4 regions of the Janthinobacterium salmonicoloratum genome follow, and region 2 is predicted to be linked to each of the others. Evidence: predicted binding sites of a transcription regulator. Region 2 holds the regulator's gene; each other region holds the start of a gene.
What was found. The regulator sigma-54, encoded in region 2, starts transcription at its own class of promoters, with help from an activator protein. The targets are predictions, from matches to a motif close to TGGCANGNAANCTGCTTT.

Region 1 (3,740 bases), on a different contig from region 2:
GTCATGGCAGACAACGCGGGCGGGGAACCACGGAAAATCGAGGTCGCGGCGGCGTTCGATGAACTGGCTCAGCGACGCGTTCAGGGTGGCAGGGTCGCAGCGGCGCACGAGGTTTTCCGCCAGCACGCGCGAGGTATAGGGCAAGGTGGCGTAGGCCCCTGGCTGGATCGCATCGACGGCAGCACGCGTGTCGAAATAGTCTAGCTGGGTGCCCGGCAAGGGCTTGCGGTGCAAGGTGTTCATAGTCGTGACCATTATTTGCGGTCCTTGATCGGCACGAATTCCAGGTCTTCCGGACCCACGTAATTGGCGCTCGGGCGGATGATCTTGTTATCGATGCGCTGTTCGATGATGTGGGCGGCCCAGCCCGAAGTGCGCGAGATGACGAACAGCGGCGTAAACATCGCCGTCGGCACGCCCATCATGTGGTACGACACGGCCGAGAACCAGTCCAGGTTCGGGAACATGTTCTTGATTTCCCACATGACCGATTCCAGGCGCTCGGCGATGTCGAACATCTTGGTGGAACCGGCTTCCTGCGACAGCGAGCGGGCCACTTCCTTGATGACTTTATTGCGCGGGTCGGAAATCGTGTAGACGGGGTGGCCGAAGCCGATCACCACTTCCTTGTTGGCCACGCGCTCACGGATGTCCGCTTCCGCTTCATCGGCGTTGTCGTAGCGTTTCTGGATGTCCAGCGCCACTTCGTTCGCGCCGCCGTGTTTCGGACCGCGCAGCGCGCCGATGGCGCCCGTGATGGCCGAGTGGATGTCCGAGCCCGTGCCGGCGATCACGCGGCTGGTGAAGGTCGAAGCGTTGAATTCGTGTTCCGCGTACAGGATCAGCGACGTGTGCATGGCTTTTTCCCACGACGCCGACGGTTTTTCGCCATGCAGCAGGTGCAAGAAGTGGCCACCAATCGAATCGTCGTCCGTTTCCACTTCGATGCGCTTGCCGTTATGGCTGTAGTGGTACCAATACAGCAGCATGGAGCCGAACGACGCCATCAGGCGATCGGCGATGTCACGCGCGCCGGGCGCGTTGTGATCGTCTTTTTCCGGCAGGGTGCAGCCCAGCACGGAGACGCCCGTGCGCATCACGTCCATCGGGTGGGCAGCGGCGGGCAAGGCTTCCAGCGCCAGCTTGACGGCGGACGGCAGGCCGCGCAGGGATTTCAGCTTGGCCTTGTAGCCTTTCAATTCGGCGGACGTCGGCAGCTTGCCGTGCACCAGCAGGTAAGCGATTTCCTCGAACTCGCAGCTGTCGGCCACGTCCAGGATGTCATAGCCGCGGTAATGCAAATCGTTGCCGGTCTTGCCGACCGAGCACAGCGCCGTATTGCCGGCGGTGACGCCGGACAGGGCGACGGATTTTTTAGGCTTGAAAGTAGCGACTTGCGGTGCGGTCATTGTGTTCTCCAGATTGAATAGTCTCGGGTGCGTCATTGCGGGACCGGCATGCGGTCCCTGCTTCTTTACTTATTTCTTTTGCGCGGCGAACAGCGCGTCGAGCTTTTGCTCGAAATCGTGGTAATTGATCGATTCATACAGCTCCATGCGCGTCTGCATGGTGTCGACGACATTCTTTTGCGTGCCATCGCGGCGCAGCGCGCGGTAGACGTTTTCCGCCGCCTTGTTCATGGCGCGGAAGGCCGACAGCGGGTACAGGGCCAGGCCCACGTGGGCGCTGCGCAGTTCGTCCAGGGTGAACAGCGGCGTGGAACCAAATTCCGTGATGTTGGCCAAAATCGGTACATTGACGGCCTTGGCGAACGTGGCGTACATGTCCAGGTCCGTGATGGCTTCCGGGAAGATCATGTCGGCACCGGCTTCGACGCAGGCGACAGCACGCTCCAGTGCCGCTTCCAGGCCATCGACGGCCAGCGCATCGGTGCGCGCCATGATGACGAAGTTCGGGTCCGTGCGCGCATCGACGGCCGCCTTGATGCGGTCGACCATTTCTTCCTTGCTCACGATTTCCTTGCCCGGACGGTGGCCGCAGCGCTTGGCGCCCACCTGGTCTTCGATGTGCAGGCCGGCCGCGCCGAACTTGATCATCGATTTCACCGTGCGCGCCACATTGAAGGCGGACGAACCGAAGCCCGTGTCGGCATCGACCAGCAGAGGCAGGTCGCATACGTCGGTAATGCGGCGGATATCGGTCAGCACGTCGTCCAGGCTGGAAATGCCCAGGTCGGGCAAGCCCAGCGAGCCGGCCGCGACACCGCCGCCGGACAGGTAGATGGCTTTATAGCCGGCGCGCTTGGCCAGCAAGGCGTGGTTGGCGTTGATGGCGCCGACGACTTGCAACGGGGATTCTTCCTGGACAGCCTTGCGGAATGCGGCACCTGCGGAGTATTGACTCATGTGTTCACCTTATGGGTTTCGGATGGTCCCGAATGTTTCACGGAGTGGCTATGAACATTGGTATTGCAAATGCCGTGCCAGGCCAGCGCGGCGCCGCGACAAACACGTGACGGCAGAGTGAAAACAGGAGGCAAGGCGCCAACCCGCGCTACTCAGGGCTGTCCCGCCAGGGAACAGCGAGCTCACGTTTGACCAATGAAACGTTTCATTTCCGTTTCATTATTTCATCTTGAAACATAATATTGAAACATGCAACAACACTGACGGAAAAGGAGGGAAGCAGGCCGACGTGCAGCCAGCAGCGCTTGAAAGAAAAACAGCCGGCGAATGCCGGCTGCGGGAACACAAGGACTGAAGGGATAGAGAATCAGGCCAGGCGCACCAGCGGATTGGCGATGATGTTGTCGATCTGGCGCACGGCTTCTTCGCAGGCGGCGGCGATGGCGCCCTCCTCGTCGTCGCGAACGAATTGCATAGTCGAGCCTTCGAATACTTCCAGGCCTTCCGCAGTAGCGCGTTCGATGTCGCAACTGGCCGACCATTTGCCGTCTGTGGTGGGCACGGCCAAGGGAGCGATTTCCCAGCCCTTATAGTGAATTTTAGAACTGCTATTCATTGGATGCCTCCTTCGTGACTGACTCAATAATGGAAATCGTAGCATGAAGCGCGACTGGCAGCGATGTGTTTCACGCGCCAGCCGTAGTCAGGCTCACTTTCGGGCTAAACAATTTACGCTGCTTCAAGGACGCAGCAGATTATCCACTTCCGTCCTGGCCACTTCCAGACCAGCCGTGCAAGCCGTCTCGGGCGCCGCATATCCGCCCAGGGTGCGGCTGCGCGTAATCGCCTGCGCCTCGGATTCGCCTTCGCGCTGCAGGCGGTAGGTAAAATCCCATAAATCGTCGTTATCCTTTTGCGGGGTCACGGAAATAGTAAAACCGCGGTACTGTTCGCTGCGTGCAGTCATATCGTTCATGAATTCCTCCTTGTAAGAATGAGGTTAGCATGCGGCAAGGCACAGGGTGCGCACGTTAGTCGCGCGCCTTGTCCGGCCTCTTATCTGTTTTTCGCATGTTAAATGTCAATTTTCAACATTTTTTGGGCGAACTCTGGCGATATAATGCCCTTCCCTGTCCGTCCCTTGCCGCCGTGATGACTCCACAAATCCAAGCTTTCTTCGACCCCGCCACCGCCACCGTCACCTACGTGGTATATGAGACCGATGGCCGGGACTGCGCCATCATCGATTCCGTGCTCGACTACGATCCCAAGGCGGGCCGCACGTCGACCGCCTCGGCCGACAAGGTGATCGCCTTCGTGCGCGAACACGGCTTGCAGTGCTGCTGGCTGCTGGAAACCCATGCGCACGCCGAT
Region 2 (3,740 bases):
AAAAAGGGCGCAGTGAGCGCCCTTAGTTGATCACAACCGGTTCAAAGTCGCAGGCCGTAGAACACGTGGAAAAACCGTAGCGAGCAGATGTGAGTTGTGGCTGAGAAGCGGAGCTGTGCGTATGCACAGTGAGCATCGGAGGCCGCAAATCGCGACGCGCAGTAGGTTTTTTGGTGTTCTTAGGCGGCGGCGAATTCTTCGTCCGAATTGTCTGGCAGATGCTTGATCGCCTCTTTACCGTGCCCTTGCACTTTGGTTTTGTACTTCATCACTTGCCTATCGAGCTTGTCGATCAGGCTATCAATTGCGGCATACAAGTCTTGCGCCAGGCTTTCCACATAGACAGTTTTTCCACTCAGACGCAGGTTGACTTCGGCCTTTTGACGTTTTTCTTTCTCTTTGAGGTTATCCACGGTCAGAATCACGGCGATATCGATGACTTGATCAAAATGCCGTTTCACGCGCTCCAGCTTCGTTTGTACGTATTCACGGATGGCTGGTGTCACTTCGAGATGATGTCCGCTGATGGTGAGATTCATACACACTCCTAAAGATGATCGGGTTCGTGCGGTCCATCGTATCCGGCCCGCAGAGGAACCGAAAAAAACTTACAAACACTTACGCAGACTCACTGGCGGAATTTTCAACGCTTCCCGGTACTTGGCAACAGTACGTCGCGCAATCACCATGCCTTGTTCCCCCAGCATGTCCGCAATCTTACTGTCGGATAAAGGATTTTTAGGGTCTTCTGCTCCTGTCAGTTGCACGATCAATGCCCGTATCGCCGTCGATGACGCTTCGCCCCCCGCTTCGGTGGCGACGTGGCTACCAAAAAAATATTTCAACTCGAACATGCCGTGCGGGGTCAGCATGTACTTTTGAGTTGTTACCCGCGAGATAGTACTCTCGTGTAAACCCAGTGTATCAGCTATTTCACGGAGCACAAGGGGGCGCATGGCAACGGCCCCATGCGAGAAAAAGTTCTTTTGTCTTTCTACTATCGCCTGCGCCACGCGCAGAATCGTGTCGAAACGCTGGCGCATATTTTTGATCAGCCACTTGGCTTCCTGCAACTGCGCGCCCATGGCGCCCTCGCCCTTGCCCTGCTTGAGCAGGTTGGCGTACATGGCGTTGACGCGCAGGCGCGGCATGACATCGTTGTTCAGGGTGACTTGCCAGCCATTGCGCGCGCGCTTGACGACGACGTCGGGCACCACGTAATCGGACACGTCCGAAGCGAACACGGCACCCGGATGCGGATTGCACTGGCGAATCACCGTCTGCGCCTCGCGCAAGTCTTCATCGTCGCAATCGAGGGCTTTTTTCAGCTTGTTGAAATCGCGCTGGGCAAACCAGGCCAGGTGCTTTTCCACGATGACGAGGGCCATGCGCCGCGTCACCATGGCGATATGCGGCAAGCGCTTGATTTGCAGGGCCAGGCATTCGGACGCATTGCGCGCGCCCACGCCGGGCGGATCGAAACTTTGCAGCAGCGACAAGGCCGTGCGCATCTCGTCGGCATCGATTTCCAGCTCTTCCGGTAGGCGCGCCAGGATGTCGTCGAGCGACTCTTCCAGGTAGCCATTATCGTCGAGCGCGTCGATGATCAGCTCGACCAGCGCGCGGTCACGCAATTCGAGCACCGTCACGCGCATCTGCTCCATCAGGTGCTCGCGCAGGGTGCAGTGGTGGGCTTCGAGTTGCGGGCGCGAATCTTCGTCGTCGGGCGCCTTGCCCCGGCTCGCCTCGCTCCAGTCGCTGTCGCCGCCCTCCGCGGCGGCCGGGCTCTCGCCCGCCTCGCCGTCAAAGGTTTCCGCTTCGGCCGGCGCTGCGGGCACCTCCTGGCCTGGCGGCTGGGGCGGCGCTTCGGCCGGCGCGGCCGTGGAACTCAAGGCCCCGTCGGACAGCAGACGCAGCGAACGGTCGAGCGGATCGTCGAGACGCTCGAGCAAGGGATTGTCCGTCAGCAATTGCTCTAGCTCCTGGTGCAATTCCAGGGTAGACAATTGCAATAGGCGTATCGATTGCTGCAACTGCGGCGTCAGTGCCAGATGCTGCGAAGTGCGCAGCTGCAATGATTGTTTCATTGGCTCACATGCGGAAGTGTTCGCCCAGATAGACCCGGCGTACCGACTCGTTCGCGATGATGTCGTCGGGGCGTCCCGACGCCAGTACCGAGCCCTGGTTGATGATGTAGGCACGGTCGCAAATACCCAGCGTCTCGCGCACATTATGATCGGTGATCAGCACGCCGATATTGCGCTCCTTCAAAAAGCGCACGATGCGCTGGATCTCGATCACGGCGATCGGATCGACGCCGGCGAACGGTTCGTCCAGCAGCACGAAACGGGGATCGGTGGCCAGCGCGCGGGCGATTTCCACGCGGCGGCGCTCGCCGCCCGACAGGGACAGCGCCTGGTTCTCGCGCAGCTTTTCAATCTGCAAGTCGGCCAGCAATTTATCCAGGCGCTCCTCGATCTCGGCTTTCTTCAGCGGTCGGCCTTCGACGGTCTGGATTTCCAGCACGGCGCGGATATTGTCTTCCACCGTCAGCTTGCGGAACACGGACGCTTCCTGCGGCAGGTAGGACAGGCCCATCTGCGCCCGGCGGTGGATCGGCAGGCTGGAGATATCCACACCGCTGATATCGATGCTGCCGCCGTCCGACGGCACCAGGCCGACGATCATGTAGAACGAGGTGGTCTTGCCGGCGCCGTTCGGGCCCAGCAAACCCACCACTTCGCCGCATTCGACTTGCAGCGAGACATCATGCACGACTTGCCGCTTGCCATAGGTTTTTTGCAGCCCGCGAACGATCAGGGTGCTGCCGCAACGTGTATTGTCCATTATTTCTTTCCTGGCGCAGGCGTGGCCGGCGCTTTCTCCGCCGCTGGCGCCTTGGTCTTCGGCTGGATCACCATGCGCACGCTGCCGCCATCCGGGGTGCTGGTGCCGCTGTTGGAATTTTCCATCGCAAACTCTTCCTTGCGGCTGTCATACGAGATGAAGGCGCCATTGGCCACGTCGGTCACTTTCGTGCCTTCCAGGCGCGTCAGCTTGGCCCTGGAAAACATTTTCACCACTTCCGTCTTGTTGTCGTATTCCACGCGCTCCGCTTCGCCTTCGACCCACAGGTCGCCTGCGCCATCACGCTTCTGACGAAAGGTGGCCAGCTTGCCGGGATCGGCCCAGAAGGTAATGAACTGGTAGCCTTGCGGGTCTTCCGTGATCAGGGCCCGGCCCGCCTTCATGGTCAGGGTACCCTTGACCAGCACGACGTCGCCCGTCAAGGTACGCACTTGCTTGACGTCATCGACGTGGCCGCTACGTGCAGTGATGACGGCCTCCTTCTCGGAATCGGCCTTCTCGGCATGCGCCACGCCCATCACGCCCAACGAGCAAACGGTCGAGAATAGTGTCAACAGCAAGATGTTCTTCATAGTATGGTTTCCTTGTTTCATTCTGTCATTTTGCCGCAGCGGCCGGGCGCGGTTTCGGCGGGAGTACCATGCGCAGCGCATTCTGCACTTCCACCACGCCGGTGGCGTTATTGGCCTTCATGCCGATGCCATTGATGCGCGAGGCGCCCGTCAGGATATCGACAGGCACGTCCGTTTCCATTCTTTCCTCGTCCGGGAACACCGTCAGCGCTTCCGTCTTGACCGTCAGGTTCTGCGCCTTCGGGCTGGCCACGCGGTCGATCACGACCTTGCGGTGCAGTTGCAGCCGGGTATTGTCCT
Region 3 (3,740 bases), on a different contig from region 2:
TTGAAGGTGGCGGCCTGGCCCTGACCGTCGGGCATGCTGGCGGGAATGCCGTCGCTGATCAGTTTGACGCCGCGCACGCCGAAGGCCGAGCGTGCGCCGAAGCCGCGCGACGAGATTTGCAAGTCTTGCGCGTAGTTCTGGCGGTTTTGCACGACCAGGCCCGGCACGGCTGCCAGCGCTTCCGACGCGTTGACGCGGATTTGGCCCTCCTGGATGCGGGCGCTGTCGACGACGTCGATCGAGGCCGGCACTTCCTGGCTGGGGTGGGCGATGCGGCTGCCGCTGACGACCACCGTATCCATGACTTGTCCCGCGGCCAGGTCAGCGGACTCTGCGGCAAAGACGTGGGGGGCCAGGGTGGCGCTGCCGGCGACAAACAGGCTGGCGATGGTGTTCAGGCGGAAACGGTGCTGCATGCGGATTCTCCAATGTGAATAAAAGCCTGCTTGATCGCGTGCGCGGTACAGGTCTGCCTAGTCTTATCAAGCAATATGCCTGCCATGTCTCCATTGGTGGGCTGAAATTATACGCGTGTCAGTGGCACGGCGTTTGCATGCAGCAACGGTCAGATGCGCCGATACGGCGCGCTTTTCCAACGTTTTGCCATTGAAAAGGTGATTATGCCCAACTTCTTCTCGCGCTTGCGCCAGGTGTGCTGGTTGCTGCCTGCACTCGCCAGCAGCGCCATCCAGGCCGCTCCGTTTGCCTATGTCCCCAATGAAAAATCGGGCACCTTGAGCGTGATCGACACGGCGACCGACCAGGTGGTGCGCCAGATCGCGGCAGGCAAGCGTCCGCGCGGCATCGCCGCCGACCCCACCGGGCGGCAATTGTTTGTCACGGATGCGGCCAGCAGCGCCTTGCTGCTGATCGATAACGCTGCCGGCACGCCCCTGCGCACGGTGGCGCTGGGCAAGTCGCCTGAAGGCGTCAGCGCTTCCCGGGACGGTCATTTCGTGGCCGTGGCCGTCGAGGAAAATAATAGCGTGGCCTTACTTGATGGCCAGACGGGCGTCTTGCTCGCCGACATCAAGGTGCAGGGACGCAACCCGGAACATGCCGTCTTCAGCCCGGATGGGCGCTGGCTGCTGGTCAGTGCGGAAGAGGCTGAGCAAGTCGATGTCATTGATGTGGCGCAACGCCGCCAAGTGGCTTCCATCGCCGTGGGATTGCGTCCGCGCGGCATCGGTTTCAGTCCGGACTCCGGCCGCGCCTATGTGGCGTGCGAACTGGTCAATGCCGTGTACGTGATCGATATGGCCGCGCGAAAGGCGATTGCCACTATTCCAGCGGGCAAGAATGCCAATGGCATCGTGGTCCATCCCAGCGGCAAGCAGGTGTATGTCTCGAATGGCACGGACGGCACGGTGATGGTGATCGACACGGTCAGCCACCAGGTCACGGCCACCATTGCCGTCGGCAAGCGCCCATGGAATATGGCCATCACGCCCGACGGCGCCAAGCTGTACGTGGCCAATGGCCGCTCGAACAGTGTTTCCGTCATCGACACGGCCAGCGCGCAGAAGGTGGCCGATATTGCCGTAGGTGAATTGCCATGGGGCGTGGTCATTCGCTAGGCAAGCTGGGACAGGTGTTCCAGTCTGGTACACCTGTTCCATTGTGCAGCGGCGAAAGGGCGCAGCAGCAGGGCTGGCCCGCATTGGAACAGGACGCCGCCACCTTGTTCAAAACGCAAACAGGCCCACGCCCTCCTTTCATGCCCCGGGGATGCGCTGAAAAGCGTGCCGGTAGGGACGCCACACCCTTGTAACAAGGGTAAAACCCGCTAAGTTTGTAGTGGGGCAGCGAGCTGGCACGGCATTTGCGGAAGACTGCGTGTACTCACCCCATCTGTACCAGGACGTTTGGTTTTAATTACAGCAATTCCATTCTAATTAACCCGATAGAGGACGACATGAATCTCGCAGACATCAGCAAACTGGGCGTAGCCAATCCCTTCAAACAACGCTATGACAATTACATCGGTGGCAAATTCGTTGCACCAGTAAAAGGTGAATACTTTCCTAACATCACGCCCATCACGGGCTTGCCGTTTTGCGAAATCGCCCGTTCCACGGCGGAAGACGTCGAGCTGGCGCTGGATGCTGCGCATGCCGCCAAGGATGCTTGGGGCAAGACTTCGCCTGCCGAGCGCGCCAACATCCTGAATCGCATCGCCGACCGCATCGAACAAAACCTGAGCCTGATCGCCACGGCGGAAACCATCGACAACGGCAAGCCGATCCGCGAAACGATGAATGCCGACATTCCGCTGGCCATCGACCATTTCCGTTACTTCGCCGGTTGCATCCGCGCCCAGGAAGGTTCCGTCGCGCAAATCGATGCGGAAACCTATGCCTATCACTACCATGAGCCGCTGGGTGTCGTGGGCCAGATCATTCCATGGAATTTCCCGATTCTGATGGCCGTGTGGAAACTGGCGCCAGCCCTGGCCGCCGGCAATTGCGTGGTGCTCAAACCGGCCGAACAGACGCCGGCGTCCATCATGGTGTTGATCGAGCTGATCGGCGACTTGCTGCCACCGGGCGTGTTGAACATCATCAACGGTTTCGGTCTGGAAGCGGGCAAGCCGTTGGCGTCGAGCAAGCGCATCGCCAAGATCGCCTTCACGGGTGAAACGGGCACGGGCCGTTTGATCATGGGCTATGCGGCGCAAAACCTGATTCCCGTCACCCTGGAGCTGGGTGGCAAGTCGCCGAACATCTTCTTTGAAGACGTGATGGATGCGGACGATGATTATTTCGACAAGTGCCTGGAAGGCTTCACCATGTTTGCGCTGAATCAAGGCGAGGTGTGCACTTGCCCATCGCGCGTGCTGATCCAGGAATCGATCTACGAAAAATTCATCGAACGGGCTTTGAAGCGCGTGGCCGCCATCAAGCAGGGCAACCCGCTCGACTCTTCCACCATGATCGGCGCCCAGGCGTCGCAGGAGCAGCTGGAGAAAATCCTGTCCTACCTCGACATCGGTCGCCAGGAAGGCGCCGAAGTGCTGGCCGGCGGCGAGCGCAACACGCAGGCGGGCGACCTGGAGGGCGGCTATTACGTGCGTCCGACCGTGTTCAAGGGCAATAACAAGATGCGCATCTTCCAGGAAGAGATATTCGGGCCCGTCGTGTCCGTGACCACCTTCAAGGATGAGGCCGAAGCGCTGGCGATTGCCAACGATACCTTGTACGGCCTGGGTGCCGGCTTGTGGACGCGCGACGGTTCGCGCGCCTTCCGCATGGGACGCGCCATCCAGGCGGGCCGCGTGTGGACCAATTGCTACCACCTGTATCCCGCCCACGCCGCGTTCGGTGGCTACAAGCAATCGGGTATCGGCCGTGAAAACCACAAGATGATGCTCGATCACTACCAGCAAACGAAGAACTTGCTGGTGAGCTATAGCCCGAAAGCGCTGGGCTTCTTCTAAACCGGCACACGCGCCGCGCCTGTCAAGCCAGGTGCGGCGCGCAGAAAGGGATGCCATGAGTGCAGCAATTGCCCGGGTGGTCGCCACCGAAGCGGCGCTGGAAATGATGGACAAGTTGCGCCAGCGTCACGGCCCGCTGATGTTTTTCCAGTCGGGCGGCTGCTGTGATGGCAGTGCGCCCATGTGTTACGCGCTGGGCGAGTTCGATGTCAGCGATACCGACATCTATCTCGGCAATTTGAATGGCACACCGTTTTACATGGGACTCGAGCAATTCGAGTACTGGGAGCATACCCAGTTGATT
Region 4 (3,740 bases), on a different contig from region 2:
GCGCGCGAAGTGCAGATCCGCCGCGCCAATGAAGAATTGCTGCGCCTGTCGGGCCAGGTCTTCGAAGCGACCCAGGACGCCATCCTGATCACGGATCCGACCGGCATCATCGTCACGGCCAATCCTGCCTTCACGCGCATCACCGGCTACGCGGCGCAGGAAGTGGTGGGCACGGACATCATGCGCCTGCACGCCGAACACACGGGCGAAGCGGTGCTGCTGGCCATGCGCCAGGGCTTGCGCAGCAGCGCTTGCTGGTCGGGCGAGGTGCAGACGCGGCGCAAGAGCGGCGACACCTATCCCTGTTTGCTCAGCGCCTCCACCGTGCACGGCCCCGATGGCGCCGTCGTTAACTACATCGGCGTCTTCCTCGATATCAGCGAGCGCAAGGCCGAGCAGCATCTGATCGATTTCCTCTCCTATCACGATGCGCTGACGGGCTTGCCGAACCGCGTGCTGCTGCGCGAGCGCTTCGAACAGGCGCGCGCCAACGCCCTGCGCGACAGCCAGCAGGTGGTGCTGATGTGCCTGGACCTGGACCGCTTCAAGAACATCAATGATTCGCACGGCCAGGCCGTCGGCGACAAGGCGCTGCAAGTGGTGGCGCGTTTCCTGTCCGGCTGCGTGCGCGAGGGCGATACGGTAGTGCGCCAGGGCGGCGACGAATTCCAGATCCTGCTGCAGGACGATGCCCTGCTGGGGCGTACCCTGGGGCTGGCGCAAACCATCCTGGCCGGCTTGCGCGAAGAACTCAGCGTCGATGGCGAGCGCCTGGCGCTGACGACCAGCATCGGCATCGCAATGTGCCCGGCCGATGGCGACAGCCTCGACGACGTGCTGCGCCACGCCGACACGGCCCTGGTGCGCGCCAAGGAAATGGGGCGCGACCATTATGCCTTTTTCACGGAGCGCATGGGCAGCGATATCCGCGCCCGCCTGGCCATGCAGCAGCAACTGCGCGGCGCCATCGGCCGCGACGAATTCGCCGTGCACTACCAGCCGCAGATGTGTTTGCGCACGGGCGCCTTGCTGGGCGCGGAAGCCTTGCTGCGCTGGGATAACCCGGTGCTGGGCAAGGTGCCGCCCGGCCTGTTCATCGCCCTGGCCGAGGAATACGGCTCGATCACGGCCATCGGCGAATGGGTGCTGGAAAGCGTCTGCGCGCAGATCCGCGCCTGGCACGACGCGGGCCTGGGCAGCATCAAGGTGGCCGTCAACCTGTCCGGCAAGCAGTTCGCACAGGACCGCACGGTGCCTTTCGTCGAAGCGACTTTGCGCAAATACGGCATCGCGCCTGCCTGCCTCGGTATCGAGATCACGGAAAGCACGGTGATGGGCGACCCGGACAAGGCAGTGGCGGCCCTGACGCGCCTGAAGGATATCGGCGTGGGCATTTCGCTCGACGACTTCGGCACTGGCTATTCCAGCCTGGGCTATTTGAAACGCTTTCCCATCGATGTGCTGAAAATCGACAAATCCTTCGTCGATGACGTTACCACCAGCAGCAGCGATGCGGCCATCGCCCGTTCCGTCATCTCGCTGGCGCACAACCTGGACATGCGCGTCATCGCCGAAGGCGTGGAAACGCGCGAGCAGGTGGCCTTCCTGACGGAACACGGCTGCGACGAAATGCAGGGCTATTATTTCAGCCGGCCCCTGGCCGCGGAAGCTTTCACGGCCTTGCTGCGCGAACGGCGCACTCTGGCCGTGGCCTGAAAGCCTGCCCTTTAAAGGGCAGGCTTTCAGCGCTGCGATGCGCGCGACGCACCATGCCGGTGCGTCCGCTGCAGCGCGGTGCAGGATTCTCACTTTTCCTTTCCCTGACGCTGGCACATATCCTGCTTAGGTAATCGCTTATTTACGCGATTGCCCCGCATGCCAGACAGTACCCATCCAGCCATGCCCTCACAGGCCAGCGCACACGGCGCCTGGCAGGCGCACCTGCGCCTGGGTTTTGCGCTGCACGATGGCGTCAGCCGCCTCGTCGAGCGCACGCACAGCGGCCCCCTGCGCGTGCAAAAGGCCCTGTATCCGGAAGGCGATGCCGTCTGCCACGCCATCATCATCCATCCGCCCGGCGGCGTGGTGGGCGGCGACCAGCTGGCCGTCGACGCCACGGTGGGCGAGGGCGCGCACGCCCTGCTTACCTCGCCGGGCGCCGCCAAGTGGTACCGCGCGAACGGTCACGTCTCGGGCCAGCACATCGTGCTTCGCGCGGGCAGGGGCGCGGCCATCGAGTGGCTGCCGCAGGAGAGCATTTTCTTCGACCAGGCTTGCGTGCGCCTGCGCCACGAGGTGGAATTGGCGCTGGACGCCAACTATATCGGCTGCGACATCGTCTGCCTGGGCCGCAGCGCCTCAGGCGAAATTTTTAACACGGGCAGCATCAGCCAGCAGGTGCAAATCCGCCGCGGCGGCAAGTTGCTGTGGTGGGAGCAGGGTGTGCTGGCCGGCGGCGGCGCGCTGATGGCCAGCCCACTGGGACTGGGGGGCCACACGGTGTGCGCCACCCTGATCGCTGTGGGCACGCCCGTTTCCTCCGCCGTGCTGGCCGCCGTGCGCGAAATCACTGTGCCGGCCGGCGCTCTGTTTGGCGCCACGCAGATGAAAGCGTTGGTGGTGGTGCGCCTGCTGTGCGGCGACAGCGAGGCGGCGCGCACGATCATGCTGGCCGCCTGGCAGTTGCTGCGCCCCGCCATGCTGGGACGCGCCGCCGTCGTACCCCGCATCTGGAATACTTGAACAAGGACAGACATGGACCTGACTCCCCGCGAAAAAGACAAGCTGCTCATTTTTACTGCCGCACTGCTGGCCGAACGGCGCCTGGCGCGTGGCTTGAAATTGAATTATCCGGAAGCGGTGGCCCTGATCAGCGCGGCCATCATGGAAGGGGCGCGCGATGGCAGGTCGGTGGCGCAGCTGATGTCGGACGGTACGAAAATACTCTCGCGCGCGGACATCATGGACGGCATCGCCGAGATGATCCCCGATATCCAGGTGGAAGCGACCTTCCCTGATGGCAGCAAACTGGTGACCGTGCACCACCCGATACCGTAGTTTTTTGAGCGGCCAGGGCGCCACCCGCGCCATGGCTGTTTTTGCGCCGGCGACCGGCCGGCAAGCATAACGCGATCTTTGAAGGAGTCCTCTCATGACCCCAGGTGAATACAAATTGGAAGAAGGTGAAATCAGCTTGAATGTCGGGCGCGCCACGGCCACCGTGGTGGTGGCCAACCGGGGCGACCGGCCGATCCAGGTCGGCTCGCACTTTCACTTTTTCGAGGTCAATCCGGCGCTGGCCTTCGAGCGCTGGCGTGCCTACGGCATGCGCTTGAACATCACGGCCGGCACGGCCGTGCGCTTCGAGCCGGGCCAGCAGCGCACGGTGGAGCTGGTGGCGCTGGCGGGCGAGCGCAAGGTCTACGGCTTCAATGGCGAAGTGATGGGCGAACTGCAAGACACACCACCGGGAAAGGATTGAGATGGCCAGCATTCCCCGCAGCGCGTATGCCGAGATGTTCGGCCCCACCAAGGGAGACCGCATCCGCCTGGCCGACACGGAATTGTTCATCGAGATCGAGCATGACTATGCGATCTACGGCGAAGAGGTGAAATTCGGCGGCGGCAAGGTGATCCGCGACGGCATGGGCCAGTCGCAGCGCTGCGCGGCCGAGGTGATGGATACCGTCATCACGAACGCCGTCATCCTCGACCACTGGGGCATCGTGAAGGCGGACATC

Region 1: the regulator sigma-54 is predicted to act here: its motif matches at 2,429-2,446, upstream of prpB (methylisocitrate lyase).
Region 3: the regulator sigma-54 is predicted to act here: its motif matches at 1,812-1,829, upstream of adh (aldehyde dehydrogenase).
Region 4: the regulator sigma-54 is predicted to act here: its motif matches at 1,828-1,845, upstream of ACQ4WY_RS04245 (urease accessory protein UreD).

The regions. Positions count from the first base shown of each region.
Region 1 is NZ_JBNYXV010000001.1:858,346-862,085, forward strand. It holds gene acnD (Fe/S-dependent 2-methylisocitrate dehydratase AcnD) at 1-243, opposite strand, end outside; gene prpC (bifunctional 2-methylcitrate synthase/citrate synthase) at 255-1,409, opposite strand; gene prpB (methylisocitrate lyase) at 1,479-2,366, opposite strand; gene ACQ4WY_RS03960 (hypothetical protein) at 2,734-2,982, opposite strand; gene ACQ4WY_RS03965 (hypothetical protein) at 3,106-3,342, opposite strand; gene ACQ4WY_RS03970 (MBL fold metallo-hydrolase) at 3,519-3,740, shown strand, end outside.
Region 2 is NZ_JBNYXV010000002.1:192,251-195,990, forward strand. It holds gene hpf (ribosome hibernation-promoting factor, HPF/YfiA family) at 180-539, opposite strand; gene ACQ4WY_RS14035 (RNA polymerase factor sigma-54) at 609-2,087, opposite strand; gene lptB (LPS export ABC transporter ATP-binding protein) at 2,092-2,847, opposite strand; gene lptA (lipopolysaccharide transport periplasmic protein LptA) at 2,847-3,440, opposite strand; gene lptC (LPS export ABC transporter periplasmic protein LptC) at 3,466-3,740, opposite strand, start outside.
Region 3 is NZ_JBNYXV010000012.1:9,304-13,043, forward strand. It holds gene ACQ4WY_RS28065 (TonB-dependent receptor family protein) at 1-416, opposite strand, end outside; gene ACQ4WY_RS28070 (beta-propeller fold lactonase family protein) at 621-1,577, shown strand; gene adh (aldehyde dehydrogenase) at 1,916-3,436, shown strand; gene ACQ4WY_RS28080 (DUF779 domain-containing protein) at 3,492-3,740, shown strand, end outside.
Region 4 is NZ_JBNYXV010000001.1:914,427-918,166, reverse strand. It holds gene ACQ4WY_RS04250 (two-component system response regulator) at 1-1,716, shown strand, start outside; gene ACQ4WY_RS04245 (urease accessory protein UreD) at 1,876-2,742, shown strand; gene ACQ4WY_RS04240 (urease subunit gamma) at 2,755-3,057, shown strand; gene ACQ4WY_RS04235 (urease subunit beta) at 3,152-3,481, shown strand; gene ureC (urease subunit alpha) at 3,483-3,740, shown strand, end outside.